DNA from 2 places in the Streptomyces sp. Y309 genome. Region 2 is predicted to be linked to the other one. Evidence: riboswitches for the same ligand, from Rfam matches in the RefSeq annotation. Region 2 holds a riboswitch; the other holds the start of a gene.
The links. Region 2 has a riboswitch for glycine ahead of gcvP (aminomethyl-transferring glycine dehydrogenase). Riboswitches for the same ligand answer to the same signal wherever they lie in the genome.
Positions count from the first base shown of each region.

Region 1: linked by a shared signal. The riboswitch ahead of gcvT (glycine cleavage system aminomethyltransferase GcvT) and the one ahead of gcvP (aminomethyl-transferring glycine dehydrogenase) in region 2 are both predicted to bind glycine.

Region 1 covers NZ_CM160048.1:2,900,808-2,904,208, reverse strand. Annotated here, with positions in the region: gene glyA (serine hydroxymethyltransferase) at 1-318, opposite strand, end outside; gene gcvH (glycine cleavage system protein GcvH) at 344-721, opposite strand; gene gcvT (glycine cleavage system aminomethyltransferase GcvT) at 888-2,012, opposite strand; glycine riboswitch at 2,053-2,174, opposite strand; glycine riboswitch at 2,175-2,278, opposite strand; gene AC0KTA_RS10905 (AAA family ATPase) at 2,431-3,189, shown strand.
Region 2 covers NZ_CM160048.1:7,829,444-7,832,844, reverse strand. Annotated here, with positions in the region: gene gcvP (aminomethyl-transferring glycine dehydrogenase) at 1-1,669, opposite strand, end outside; glycine riboswitch at 1,857-1,954, opposite strand; gene AC0KTA_RS32620 (PRC-barrel domain-containing protein) at 2,100-2,474, shown strand; gene AC0KTA_RS32615 (DNA polymerase IV) at 2,882-3,401, opposite strand, start outside.

The DNA.
Region 1 (3,401 bases), 4.9 Mb from region 2:
CATCGCGGCCGCGTTGGCCTGCGCGCCCGAGTGCGGCTGGACGTTGGCGTGCTCGGCGCCGAAGAGCTCCTTGACGCGGTCGATCGCGATCTGCTCGACCACGTCGACGTGCTCGCAGCCGCCGTAGTAGCGGCGGCCGGGGTAGCCCTCGGCGTACTTGTTGGTGAGGACCGAGCCCTGGGCCTCCATGACGGCGACCGGAGCGAAGTTCTCCGAGGCGATCATCTCGAGGGTGGACTGCTGGCGGTCGAGCTCGGCGTCGACGGCGGCGGCGACGTCCGGGTCGAGCTCGTGGAGAGGGGTGTTCAGAAGCGACATCGGAAGATCAGTCCTTACGCCGTGGTCAGCTGCCTGCGAAGTCGGTGTACTCGTCGGCGGAGAGCAGGTCGCCCGGCTCGTCCGCGACGCGCACCTTGAACAGCCAGCCGCCCGTGAAGGGGGCCGAGTTCACCAGGGACGGGTCGTCCACGACGTCCTGGTTGGCCTCGACGACCTCGCCGGAGACGGGGGAGTAGAGGTCGGACACCGACTTGGTCGACTCCAGCTCGCCGCAGGTCTCGCCCGCGGTGACCGTGGCGCCGACGTCCGGGAGGTCGGCGTAGACGACGTCACCGAGCGCGTTGGCCGCGTACTCCGTGATGCCGACGGTCGCCACACCGTCCTCGGTGGCCGACAGCCACTCGTGCTCCTTGCTGTAACGCAGCTGCTGGGGGTTGCTCATGGCCTGAATTCTCCTGTACGCGGGCGTGTGCTGATGCACGTGGGTCTTACGGACTGAGACGGACTGAGACGGACGCGTGACACCGCGGGAGCCGGTGGGACGCACGGGGCGTCCGCGGCACGCGCGGAAGCGTTACTTCTCGCGACTTCTCGCGATTTCTGACGCGTTATTTCTGGCGCTTGTAGAACGGCAGCGCGACGACTTCGTACGGCTCGTGCGTGCCGCGGATGTCCACGCCCACGCCCGGCGTGCCGGGGGCGGCGTGCGCCGCGTCCACGTAGGCCATCGCGATCGGCTTGCCGAGGGTCGGGGACGGCGCGCCGGAGGTGACCTCGCCGATGACCTCGCCGTCGGCGACCACGCTCATGCCCGCGCGCGGGACCCGGCGGCCCTCGGCGACCAGGCCGACGAGCTTGCGCGGGGGAGCGGCCTCGGCGCGCTCGGCGGCGGCGCGCAGCGCCTCGGCGCCCACGAAGTCGTCCGCGTGCGACGTCTTGTCAAACTTGACGACCCGTCCCAGACCGGCGTCGAAAGGCGTCAGGTCCGTCGTCAGCTCGTGCCCGTACAGCGGCATGCCCGCCTCCAGGCGCAGCGTGTCGCGGCAGGACAGGCCGCACGGGATCAGGCCCGCCGGGGCGCCCGCCTCGGTCAGCGCCCGCCACAGCTTCTCGGCGTGCTCGGGGGCCACGAACAGCTCGAAGCCGTCCTCGCCGGTGTAGCCCGTGCGGGCGATCAGGGCGGGCACGTCCGCGACGGTGCCGGGCAGGCCCGCGTAGTACTTCAGGCCGTCCAGGTCGGCGTCCGTGACGGACTTGAGGATGCCGGGGGACTCGGGGCCCTGCACGGCGATCAGCGCGTACGCGTCCCGGTCGTCCCGCACCCGGGCGTCGAAGCCGGCGGCGCGCTCGGTGAGGGCGTCGAGGACGACCTGGGCGTTGCCGGCGTTGGCGACGACCATGAACTCCTGGTCCTGGAGCCGGTAGACGATCAGGTCGTCGAGGATGCCGCCGTCCGCCCGGCAGATCATGGTGTAGCGGGCGCGGCCGGCGCCGACGGAGCCGATGTTGCCGACGAGCGCGTAGTTGAGCAGGTCCACGGCCTCGGGGCCGGTGACGGTGATCTCGCCCATGTGGGAGAGGTCGAAGAGGCCGGCGCGGGTGCGGACCGCGTTGTGCTCGTCGCGCTCGCTGCCGTACCGCAGCGGCATGTCCCAGCCCGCGAAGTCGGTCATGGTGGCGCCCAGCGAACGATGCAAAGCATCGAGGGCGGTGTGGCGTGGGGTGTGGCTCATCAGTACTGACTCCCGGGCATGGCATGACGGGCGAGGTCGATCCTCCCCATCTGTCATAAACCTGAGAGGTTCACCACGTCCCGTACGTATGACGGGTCATGACTTGCACCTTGGGTGGAGCCGTCCCGTTGACCGGGGGAGTGGCCCGCTTTTCAGATGTGCCTCGCCCGCGCGGTACGGGGCCTGAGAGATTCAAGGGAGGAACTTGCTCCTTCGGCGCCCCAGGACGAGTGTCGTGTCCCTGGGAACTCTCCCGCGCGGATTCAAGCGGCCGGTATGGAGTTGGCGCGCTCATCATTGCACGCGCCCCCGCTTCACAACAGCCGCAACCCGATGCGCCGGTTCGGGGAACAGCCCGGGCCTTGGCGCCCTTGTACAGCATTACCTTCTCTTTACACTCGACGGAGAAGTACTGGGGATGAGTGACGTGACCAGCATGGGGAGGCCGATCACGGTGCGCAGGAGCGGTGCTGGTGCGACCACCACGGGGGTGGCGCTGCCCGAGGGCGGTGTCGTGCTGCCGGGCAGCGGCGTCGGTGTCGCGCTGCCGTCGCAGTCCGGCGCCCCCTCGCGGGAGAGCCTCGGGTTCTTCCCGCGGGCCGTCGTGCGCGACCTCCGGGAGCGGGCGGGGCGCGGGCCGCGGCGCCTGGTGTTCGCCGCGAGCGACGTCGTGGTCGTCTCCGGGCTGCCCGGCAGCGGCAAGTCCACGCTGATGCGGCGCGCCGTGGCGGGCCCGCGCGTGGACTCCCAGGACACCCGCGACCGCTGGGCGGCCCGCATGCCCCGGCTGCTTCCGTACGCGCTCTACCGCCCCCTGGTCCGCCTCGCGCACTACGCGGGCCTGCGCCGGGCGCTGCGCTCCGGCGCCGGCGTCGTCGTGCACGACTGCGGTACGCAGCCGTGGGTGCGCCGCTGGCTGGCCCGCGCCGCCGTCCGGCGCGGGGCGACGCTGCATCTGCTGCTGCTCGACGTGCCGGTCGAGGTGGCCCTGGACGGCCAGCGGGCGCGCGGGCGCGGAGTGTCGCGGTACGCCTTCGCGCGGCACCGCAGGACGGTCGGCCACCTGGTCCGCTCCGCCGAGCGCGGGGAGCTGCCGCGGGGCTGCGGCTCGGCGGTGCTGCTCGACCGGGAGGCGGCGGGGGTGTTGGGGGAGATCGGGTTCGGGGCGGACGTGTAGGTCTGTTCGGCGGGAGTTGTCAGCCCGTCCGGCGTTTGAGGACGAGCCGCGAAGCGGCGATAAGCAGGGGTCCAGGGGGCGGCAGCCCCCTGGTTACGGGAAGGGGTGGGCCTGGGGCGCCCCGCGAGGGCCCGGCGTTAGGGTCGGCCCCGGAAGCGCGCGAGGCAGGCACAAGGCAGAACGGCACGCGCAGGGCAGAGCAAGGGTTGGGA
Region 2 (3,401 bases):
GCTCCTCCAGCTCACGGATCAGCGTCAGATAGCCCTGCGCCTGCTGGGCGGGCGCGAAGGGGTGCAGCTGGCCGAACTCCGGCCAGGTGACCGGCTCCATCTCCGTGGTGGCGTTGAGCTTCATGGTGCAGGAACCCAGCGGGATCATGCCGCGGTCCAGCGCGTAGTCGCGGTCGGCGAGGCGGCGCAGGTAGCGCAGCATCGCGGTCTCGGAGCGGTACTGGTGGAAGACGGGGTGCGCCAGGAACTCGTCGGAGCGCAGGAGACCGGCGGGCAGGGTGTCCGCGACGGACGCGTCGAGCGACGCGACGTCGGCCTCGACCCCGAACGCCGTCCACAGTGCGGCCAGTTGCGCCCGCGTCGTGGTCTCGTCGCAGGCGAACGACACCTGGTCGGCGTCGACGAGGTGGATGTTGACGCCGCCCTCGCGGGCCGCGGTGACGACGTCGGCGGCCTTGCCCGGCACGCGGACGGTCAGCGTGTCGAAGTACGCCTCGTGCACGACCTCGACGCCTCCGGCCTTGAGGCCCTCGGCGAGGATCGTCGCGTACCGGTGGGTGCGCCGGGCGATCGCCTTGAGCCCCTCGGGCCCGTGGTAGACGGCGTACATCCCGGCCATGACGGCGAGCAGCACCTGAGCGGTACAGATGTTGCTGGTCGCCTTCTCGCGCCGGATGTGCTGCTCACGGGTCTGCAGCGCGAGCCGGTAGGCCTTGTTGCCGTCGGCGTCGACGGACACACCCACGAGCCGGCCGGGCAGGCTGCGGGCGAACTTCTCGCGCACCGCCATGTAGCCGGCGTGCGGGCCGCCGAAGCCCATCGGCACGCCGAAGCGCTGCGTGGTGCCGACGGCGATGTCCGCGCCGAGCTCGCCGGGCGAGGTGAGCAGCGTGAGCGCCAGCAGGTCCGCGGCGACAGAAACGATTGCTCCGAGCTCGTGCGCCCGGTCGATGAGCGGCTTGATGTCCCGTACGGCCCCGGAGGCGCCCGGGTACTGCAGCAGCACGCCCACCACACCGCGCTCGGCGATGTCGGCCGGGATGCCGTCGGTCAGGTCCGCGACGACAACCTCGACGCCGGTCGGCTCGGCGCGGGTCCGGATCACGGCGATGGTCTGCGGCAGTACGTCGGCGTCGACCAGGTAGACGCCGTCCTTGACCTTGCCCATGCGCCGGGAGAGCGCCATGGCCTCGGCGGCGGCGGTGCCCTCGTCGAGCAGCGAGGCGCCGGAGGTGGGCAGTCCGGTGAGGTCGGCGACGACGGTCTGGAAGTTCAGCAGGGCCTCGAGGCGGCCCTGCGAGATCTCCGGCTGGTAGGGCGTGTACGCCGTGTACCACGCCGGGTTCTCCATCACGTTCCGCAGGATCACCGGCGGCGTGAACGTCCCGTAGTAGCCGAGTCCGATCATCGAGTCGAGCACCTGGTTGCGGTCGGCGAGGGTGCGCAGCTCGGCGAGCACCTCGGCCTCCGTACGGGCGCCGGGCAGCTCGAGGGCCTCGGCGTTCTTGATCACATCCGGCACCGCGGCGGCCGTGAGCTCGTCGAGCGAGCCGTAGCCGACCTGGGCGAGCATCTTGGCGCGGGCTTCGGCATCGGGTCCGATGTGCCGCTGCTCGAAGGGGATTCCCTGCTCGAGCTGTGAGAGCGGCGTACGAGGGGTGGCGGTCATTGCGGAGGCCTCCTGGTCTGACGCGACCTGCGAGGGGCACCACGGCGCGGGTACCCGGACGGCCTCCCCCTCTGTCATCTCAACCTGAGAGCTTCACAGTCCCGCCACTGGCGGCACTGCTTTCACCGTCGGTGAGGAAGGGTTCCGAACGTGCCCGCCCGACGCCCGCCCTACTTTCCAGAGTGACCTCGTCCGTGCGGTACAGGGGCCTGAGAGATTCCGGGGAGGAGTTGCTCCTTCGGCGCCTCCGGCGTTTCCACCGAAGAGCTCTCCCGCACGGGGTCAACAGCCGCTTGCCAGCCTACCAGCGAGGACCGCGCGCCATCCCTCGAGTGGCCGCCCGCCCCGATGTGCTCTTTCGTAGTGATTACGAGCGAAATCTGGATGAGCTGGATGAGTACGAGACGGCTTGCGACCAGTTGGAGGGCCCGTGCAGACCGATATCGATCCGCGCAACCTGATCGGCCGCAAGGCGTTCGACCGCAACGGAGCCAAGATCGGCACGATCGACGAGGTCTATCTCGACGACGCCACCGGCGCCCCGGAGTGGGCCGCTATACGTACGGGCCTGTTCAGCAGGGATGCCTTCGTGCCCCTGGAGCCCAGCGAGCTGGTCAAGGACGGCACCCTGCGGGTTCCGTTCGAGCGGGCCTTGATCAAGGACGCCCCCGACTTCGGCGTCGGCCGCCATCTGTCCCCGGAGCAGGAGCTCCAGCTGTACCGCCACTACGGCCTGGACCTGGCCCCACCGCCGCCGCCTCCGGATGTGGACTTCGGGCATTCGGCCAATTCTTCTGATGCGTGAGTGGGGGGGGAGGCGTCCTCTGCCGGGGCGTTCTCTGGGCGTCCTCTACTGAGGCGCGACTTTCATGCCTGGGTGGGGTATGTGGCTGGGCCTTGCCGGGTGCGCCGCCCTGCCGTGCCCACCCACGGCTGCCGGCGCCGCCCTGCCGTGCCCACCCACGGCTGCCTGCCCCTAGCCCCGCTCGCGCCGAGCCCACGCCTGCCTTTGGCTCCCGCCTTCGCCTTGAGGCATGGGGCACTGGGGCCAGGGCCTGAAGGGGGCCTGAAGGGCGCCAGAGCTCCCCTGGGACGTCCAGGCACTGGGACCAAAGGCCCCAAAGGGCGCCAGAGCCCCCTGGGACCACTGGGCGCCACCCGACGCACCTCTCAGCCGTGCTCGCCCCCCCGTTCCCCTCCGGACGGTGCCCCTCAGGGCACGCCGGGCTCCTCTCCGGCGACGACGCCCACCCCCGCACCGGTCACGCCACGCTCCACCCCAGGTGAGAGGGGATCTGCATCCCCAGGTGGGAGGGGATCCGCAACCTCCTCCGCCGCCGCCACGGCGGGCACCAACGGCACCGGCTCCGACGGCTCCAGCTCCGGATCGTCCGTCCGGAACGTCCGCACCCGCCCCGGCGCCGACCCAGGCGTCTCGAACCGCACGGTCACCCGCCCCAGGCCACTCCCCTGCACCCACCCCGCCCCGAACACCGCGTGCCGCACGTCGTGCCCCGCATGCCACCGGCGCTCGGCCGTCGAAACGGGCTCCCCACCCCCGGTCTCGCCCACACCCGCACCCTCGTCCCCGCCCCCCTCGGGCACCGCCTCATCACCGTCCCCCGCGACTCCAGGCGCCACCGCCTCCTGGGCTTCCGCCTCCGCCTCCGCGTCCGCGTCCGCGTCGGCCTGCGCCTGCGCCTGCGCCTGCGCCTGCGCCTGCGCCTGCGCC